Regions from separate parts of the Priestia sp. VA7 genome, predicted to be linked through region 2. Evidence: predicted binding sites of a transcription regulator. Region 2 holds the regulator's gene; the other holds the start of a gene.

Evidence for each region. The regulator LexA, encoded in region 2, represses DNA repair genes until DNA is damaged. The targets are predictions, from matches to a motif close to CGAACATATGTTCG.
Region 1: the regulator LexA is predicted to act here: its motif matches at 2,610-2,623, upstream of AC0C45_RS26215 (Y-family DNA polymerase).

The regions. Positions count from the first base shown of each region.
Region 1 is NZ_JBVQPN010000009.1:50,929-54,475, forward strand. It holds gene AC0C45_RS26205 (macrolide family glycosyltransferase) at 1-845, opposite strand, end outside; gene AC0C45_RS26210 (YolD-like family protein) at 953-1,285, opposite strand; gene AC0C45_RS26215 (Y-family DNA polymerase) at 1,299-2,564, opposite strand; gene AC0C45_RS26220 (alkaline phosphatase family protein) at 3,053-3,547, shown strand, end outside.
Region 2 is NZ_JBVQPN010000001.1:803,374-806,920, forward strand. It holds gene AC0C45_RS04165 (magnesium transporter CorA family protein) at 1-1,037, opposite strand, end outside; gene lexA (transcriptional repressor LexA) at 1,251-1,868, opposite strand; gene yneA (cell division suppressor protein YneA) at 2,015-2,344, shown strand; gene AC0C45_RS04180 (YneB family resolvase-like protein) at 2,398-3,066, shown strand; gene AC0C45_RS04185 (DUF896 domain-containing protein) at 3,136-3,366, shown strand; gene tkt (transketolase) at 3,534-3,547, shown strand, end outside.

The sequences.
Region 1 (3,547 bases), on a different contig from region 2:
AAGTTTTTAGGAATCTTCCCTAAATCAGATAGTTTAGTTTTTCCACCAATAGACATAACAACGGTATAGTCAGTATTCTCAAAAGCCTTAAAGCAAAGTTTATAGAAATCAATTTCCTGATTAAAAACAGTACCTAATGAAATGTAAATGACACTTTTTCCTTTTAATACAGAAAAGTCGAAGCTTCCTTGTGCTTCCATTGCAGGAATGGATGGTCCTACAAACTTGTACGTTTGATCAAATGTTTCACGAAAAGGTTGAAACTCCCTAGTTGTATATACAATAGTAAGTGGGGCAGGATTGCAAAAAACTTCATAAGGAGAAGTGATTTTAACCCCATATTTTTCTTTAATCTTTCTTGTTAGGCTTTGAAACTCACTATTTATCCTGTTAGCATGTTCTGGAGGAATACTTTGCGAAAGGTGTTGGTACATTCTTTTAAATGATAGTTCATTTTGAGCAAAAGATGTACATGAATTAATTGCAGGGAGCTTTAGAATTTGGGAAAATAAATGTCCACAACCAAACATCGAATCGTGAATGATGTAATCAAAATGTTCTCCCTGGATTTGTTCAAGAACGCTAGGTATAATGATATCCGCCGTATGTAAAAGACCGTTGATTCTTTCTGGTAAATAATTTCTTCCACCTGAGATAAAGGCTTTTAAAAATTTTTGACCGTCAAATGTTCGTACATCAGCTCCTGTCTTTTCAATACGTTCTCGAAAAGCTTCTATTGAAAAGTATACTACCTCTTCTCCACGCGAAGTAAGCTCTTGTACAACTGCAATTGTTGGATTGATATGTCCTTCTGATCCACCATTAATAAATAGAACACGTGCCATTATAATCACTCCTTAAGTAAGATGTTTTCTAGATTTTATATAAGAGTAAGGAGCACTGCTGCAAACTTTTGCTTAACTTAAATAATGAAACTGAATTTATCCTAAGTTTAAACGAATCGAACATCAATTAGTTCACTTAACCTCATTCTATTTTTTAATTCGAATAATTCATCGATAAAAATAAACAAATTCCCCAGGGAATCAACAAATTGTATCAATCCCTTTTCTGTAATACATTGTCCCTTTTTGTAGTATGTAAGATAAACTTGTTTATTTGTATGTAAGGCTTCAATCAAGGTGAAATTCATCTGTTTCATTTGCTCTTCTGTTAAAACAGGTTGAGCTACTTCTGCTTGCTTATTTATTATTTCCTGTAACCCTATGTATTGCTCTGGCATAGTGGCGAATGGACGCCATTTTTTCATTCCTCTAGGTTCCATCTCTTTTTCCTCCTTACGCTTTATGGCCACCCATAAGGCCATTTCGATAACGAGCTGTTGAATGAGGAAGGTGGCTAGACGCACGGAGTACACTATTCTTGCCATAACGCAGCCGAATCTCATCAATCGTTTTGGCAAGAGCATAGGCTCTTTCACGCTGATCAATGTCCTCAAATAAGCTCATTTGCTCCTCTTCTTGAATGCTGGTATTGGATAAGGAAATGCCAATGGAGCGAATCGGCATTCCAGAATCATATGTATGTAAAATGGTTAAACAATACGGAAAGATATCTTGGCTTAAGTTCGAAGTTCTCCCCATTTTCTTTTGTCTCGAGAAGCCTCCACCTGTTTGTTTACTGTAGCCGATCGATAAATGGATCGTTTGAGCCACCACTTGATGCATCCGTAAGCGAAAACACACATCATCCAATAGCTCTAATAGCAATAACTCTACTTCTTTTCGGTTTGTATAATCGCGAAAGAGAATCTGACTTTTTCCAAAGGAACGAGAGCTAGGAATGTATACATCCGAAATACGACTGTAATCAATCCCATTCGCGTGTTGGTGCAACTCTTCGCCCAAGATACCAAATTCTTTTTGTAACATCTCCTTTGAAGAAAGAGCGAGTTCTTTTATGGAGTGAATGCCTAACCGGTGTAAGCGTCTTTCCGTAGCAGACGAGATTCCCCAGAAATCCTTCATCGGATGAATGGACCACAACTTAAAGGGAATATTCTCATATCGCCAATAGGCAACTCCTTTTGAACTATTCTTGGCCTCATGGTCTAAGCTCACCTTCGCCAGTAAGAGATTTGGACCGATGCCTGCGGTAGCTGTCAGCCGTGTCTTGCGATAAATCTCGTTGATGATTTTATGAGCTAATTCTTCTGGTGTTTGAGCGAATAAATGCAGAGAAGCTGTCGCATCAATAAACAACTCATCAATGCTATACGCATGAAAGTCTTCAGGCGCCACATACTGTAACACCAAACTAGAAATATAGTTCGAAGCCTTGATGTATCTCTCCATGGATGGATTCACCACATGGATATCTTTCCTTTTAGGAATTTCAAAGAGGCGACTTCCTGTTTTGATCCCTTCTTTCTTTAATAAAGGTGTGGCAGCTAACACAACAGATCCCGAACGTTTGATATCTCCTACAACCGCAAGCTTAGTTTTTAACGGATCTAATCCTCGTATGACTGAGGAAACCGAAGCAAAAAACGATTTCATGTCTATGCAAATAATGACTCTGTTTGGTAGCTGCCCATAATCCATTGGAAGTACTCCTCAATAAAGAACGTTTGTTCTTTATATTATATACGAACAAACGTTCTTTATTCAATGGAATATCATCCCTTTTCCCGATTATTGCTATTACTTATACTTCAACTTGACTTAAAAATGGTATATAAGTTATAGATCTTTATAAACTTTTCCTAGATTTTTTTAATCTTATCTTTCAAATTTTGATTTTCTACTTTCAATATAGAAGATTAATAGGTTAGGAACTACAAAAATTACGTAACTATAAAGTGCATAATATTAATAATTGGTTTCTAAAACACAGCAAATTAATAATGTTTACAACAACTTCATATGAAAAATAATTCTTTTTTGTTAATTTTGAGTAATTTTTCTCATTTATAAAAAGAATTCTCTCTGTTTTTAACACTTAATTTACAATTTATCAAAAATCTATTAATAAACCTTCTCTATAATTTTCATTAGGACATAAAATACGACAACAATTGGAGGTAACAACATTGTTTAAAAAGAAGTTAACGAAAAAGTTATTACCGGTAGCCGTTCTTTCAACAGTTGCTTTTAGTGGTTTAATTGGTGGTTTCTCACATGTAAGTGCAGAGGAATCTACTAATAAAAAAAGAACTAATAATGCAGAAATCAAAAATATTATTGTTTTAATCGGTGATGGCATGGGAGTTTCTTATACTTCTGCTCATCGTTACCTAAAAGACGATCCATCAACAAAAGTTGTTGAACCAACAACTTTTGATCAATACCTTGTTGGCCAACAAACAACTTATCCAGAAGATCCTGAGCAAAATGTAACTGACTCTGCTTCTGCCGCAACTGCTATGTCTGCAGGTATTAAAACGTATAACAGTGCGATTGCCGTTGACAATGACGGATCAGAAGCAAAAACGGTTCTTGAAGCTGCTAGAGAAGAAGGAAAAGCAACAGGTCTTGTTGCGACTTCAGAAATTACACACGCAACACCTGCTTCTTTCGGATCACAT
Region 2 (3,547 bases):
AGTCGCTCAATGCCCTCTGAATTTTTATGAAACGTGAGCTGAGAATACTCATAAGATAGTTTTAGCAACACGATTTTATAGAAAAAATGCAAAAATAAATTATAATAATGCTGGCCAAATAGATGATTCATCAAAAGCTGATCCGTTTTAGAGTCTGTCGATTTAGAAATACACGAAAACACATGGTCTGTTATAACGTAATAGGTTTCAGGAGCCCATCTGGAGTACACGTGTTTGGTATTATACGTTTTAATATACTCGTGGTTGTGTGCAGAGATAAACGGTTTCCCGTCAGGCGTATAGCTATTTAGCTGCCCAGTACGAAATAAAGTTGTGGAGTTAATCTCTTGCTCTTGATTTACCGTTACATAACTTAATACAAACATCCGTTCATCGATAAAATAAGGAAGGCTCCCTACATGCTGTTCACGCGTGGCTTCTTTTTTGATGTGTTCGTTCAAAAATGGCGCAAGCTGTGAAAAAATATAATCCTGTACTTTGCTATAGCGATGATGTTCATAGGTAATGGTGGATCCATGCTCTTCAGCAAGCTTCGGTTCTAATACACGAAAATGATTCATGAATTCTAAAATGTCATCATAGGTGTAATGATTATGACTCATCTCAGTGCGAATGGTCATGACGCCAATTTCAAAAGGACATAAAAAAACATCCACAGACAGCACGTTGCTAGACACGGTGGTGGAGGAAGTTTGTAGCGTAACGGTATGGTCTATTTTTTTTGAAAATCGAAGCAAGCCTTCTTTTTCGCAGGAATCAGGGAATAGAATACATTCAATGTAAGGAAGAAAATATTGATCCAAGCTATCATGAGATACGTAATACTGTTCTCCGTAGTATTCTTTTTCTACATGTTTGTTTTGAATGGAAAAAAACTCAAACAAATTTGCTTCTAGTGCATGAACAAGCTGCTCTTTATTTTTTCGGTCAAAGGAAAAAGGAAAAAGAAACATGTTCATTGCTTTGGTAGGTACAATGGTTTGAAATGGTTCTGTTTTCCTTGGTGTATTGGTCATAAACTACATCCTTCTTATAGTCGGTTGTATTTCCTTGTAAGAGTCGAGGAAATGCAGGTAGAAAGTAAAAAAGGTAAAACAAGATTTACAAAAACCGTTCTACCTGCCTGCGATGATTCAACGTATCATTTATAATATGCCAATTTTTTTAGAAAACAAACGTAAAAAAACCAACTAACATCATGATTAGTTGGTTTTACATACAGTGTCTGATTAGTGAATTGTGCGATATACACCAGTTACTTTTCCTAAAATCGTTACGTGGCGAAGAATAATAGGCGCCATCGTTGAATTTTCAGGCTGTAAACGAACGAAATTTTCTTCTTTAAAGAAACGTTTTACCGTTGCTTCGTTGTCTTCGGTCATAGCGACCACAATATCTCCATTATTAGCTGTTTGCTGCTGACGTACGATTACCATATCGCCATCTAGAATACCTGCTTCAATCATACTTTCTCCCATAATTTCAAGCATAAATACATGATCATCTGGAGAAACGAATTTATCTGGAAGAGGGAAATATTCTTCCACATTTTCAACGGCTGTTATAGGCAGACCCGCTGTTACTTTACCGATAACAGGAACATTAATGACATTGCTTTTAGGGATGTTTACTTCGTCTAGTTGAAGAACTTCGATTGCTCTTGGTTTTGTCGGATCTCTGCGAATTAACCCTTTGCTTTCTAAACGAGCTAAATGTCCGTGTACAGTGGAGCTAGAGGCTAATCCTACCGCTTCCCCAATCTCACGAACAGAAGGCGGATAACCTTTTAATTTTACTTCATGCTTAATAAAATCTAGTATGTCTTGTTGACGTTTTGATAGCTTCATATTTTTCACCTCAATTTTAGCTATTCTTTAGGTGAATTATACCACGTGATGTGTCAATATACAAACATAAGTTCGAAGAATTCCATTGACAGAAACAAATGTTCTCAATAAAATAAGAACATATATTCTGATAGGGGGATCATAATATGCAACAATTCTTACATTCTATGAAACATTACGCTATTTTTTTTGCAGTTATCGCTGCACTTACATATGTATTGACGCTGGTTTTAGGAGCGGATAAAGTAGATTTAGACAAATATTCAACGGTTACTATCACAAAAGGAGATACGCTTTGGGAATTGTCCAACAAGTATCATAATCACCATCATTTGACCACCAATGAATTTGTCAAATGGGTTGAAGACGTCAATGACTTAAACTCAGACACTGTCCAGTCTTTATCTCCTGGAGATAAATTATATATTCCTGTTTTAAAAAAAGAGTTACATAATCAAGTGGCAATTGAACAGTAGTGTGTAACGGTCGTTCCTGAATATTGTTAGAAGCCGAAAAGGTCGTGATAAAAGTGGATGCCATTATTTATTGCCGTGTCAGTACGGATAAAAAAACCCAAGAAACATCTTTACAGCGCCAGCAAGAAGAATTAAAAAAGCTTGCTGATCTTCACCATCTAGACGTAAAAAAAGTCGTAATGGAAAAAGCAAGCGGATATGAAGTAGACAGAGAGGGTATTTTGGATGTTCTTCATACAATGAAAGAAGAAAAAATATCTGTGTTGCTTATTCAAGATGAAACACGATTAGGCAGAGGAAATGCCCGAATTGCGCTGCTTCATGCTTTTCATAAAGAAAATGCTACCATCTATACGATTAGTCATCAAGGCCAGCTTCAGCTTTCAGAATCTGATTCAATGGTGTTAGATATTATTAGCTTAGTGGAAGAGCATCAGCGGAAATTACATAATGCTAAAATTAAAAGAGGAATGAAAAGAGCTGTAGAAAACGGTTATCGTCCGCAGCAAAATTTAAAAAATCAAGGAGTTAACTCGGGAAGAGAAAAAAAAGAAGCGCCAATTGAAGAAATTGTCCGCCTTCGTCATAACGGCTTAACCTTTGCTGAAATTTCAGTTACGCTAAAAGGTTTTGGCTATAATATTTCAAAAGCGACGGTACATCGCCGCTATCAAGAATACCAAGAGAGTGCTCAATCTCTTGATAAAACGAAAGAGATTTAGTAAGATGACTACATGTTGCCGGAACGGTTCGGTAATTTTAATTATTGATTATAAGGAGATAGGTTTTATATGCTATCAAAAGATAAACTTGCTCGTATTAATGCTCTTTCAAAAAAGGCAAAGGCTGAAGGTCTGACAGAATCTGAAGCGAAAGAACAGCAAGAGCTACGTCAGGAATATTTAAAAGTTTTCCGACAATCTATGACAAATCACCTTCATACGATTAAAGTTGTGGACGAAGAAGGTAAAGATGTTACGCCTAAGAAGTTAAAAGAGAGTAAAAAGAAGCGTCTTCACTAAGACGTTCTAGTAAAACTAGAGGGAATGTTCCCTCTAGTTTTTTGTATATTTTTAATAAGGCACACAAAAACTGTAAAAGTGGAAAATTTTTTGGTTCAAGTATTGTACAAATAAGCAAATCATTAGTATGATAACATATGTACATAGTTTTGAAAGGAATGAAGAGTATGACACAACGTAT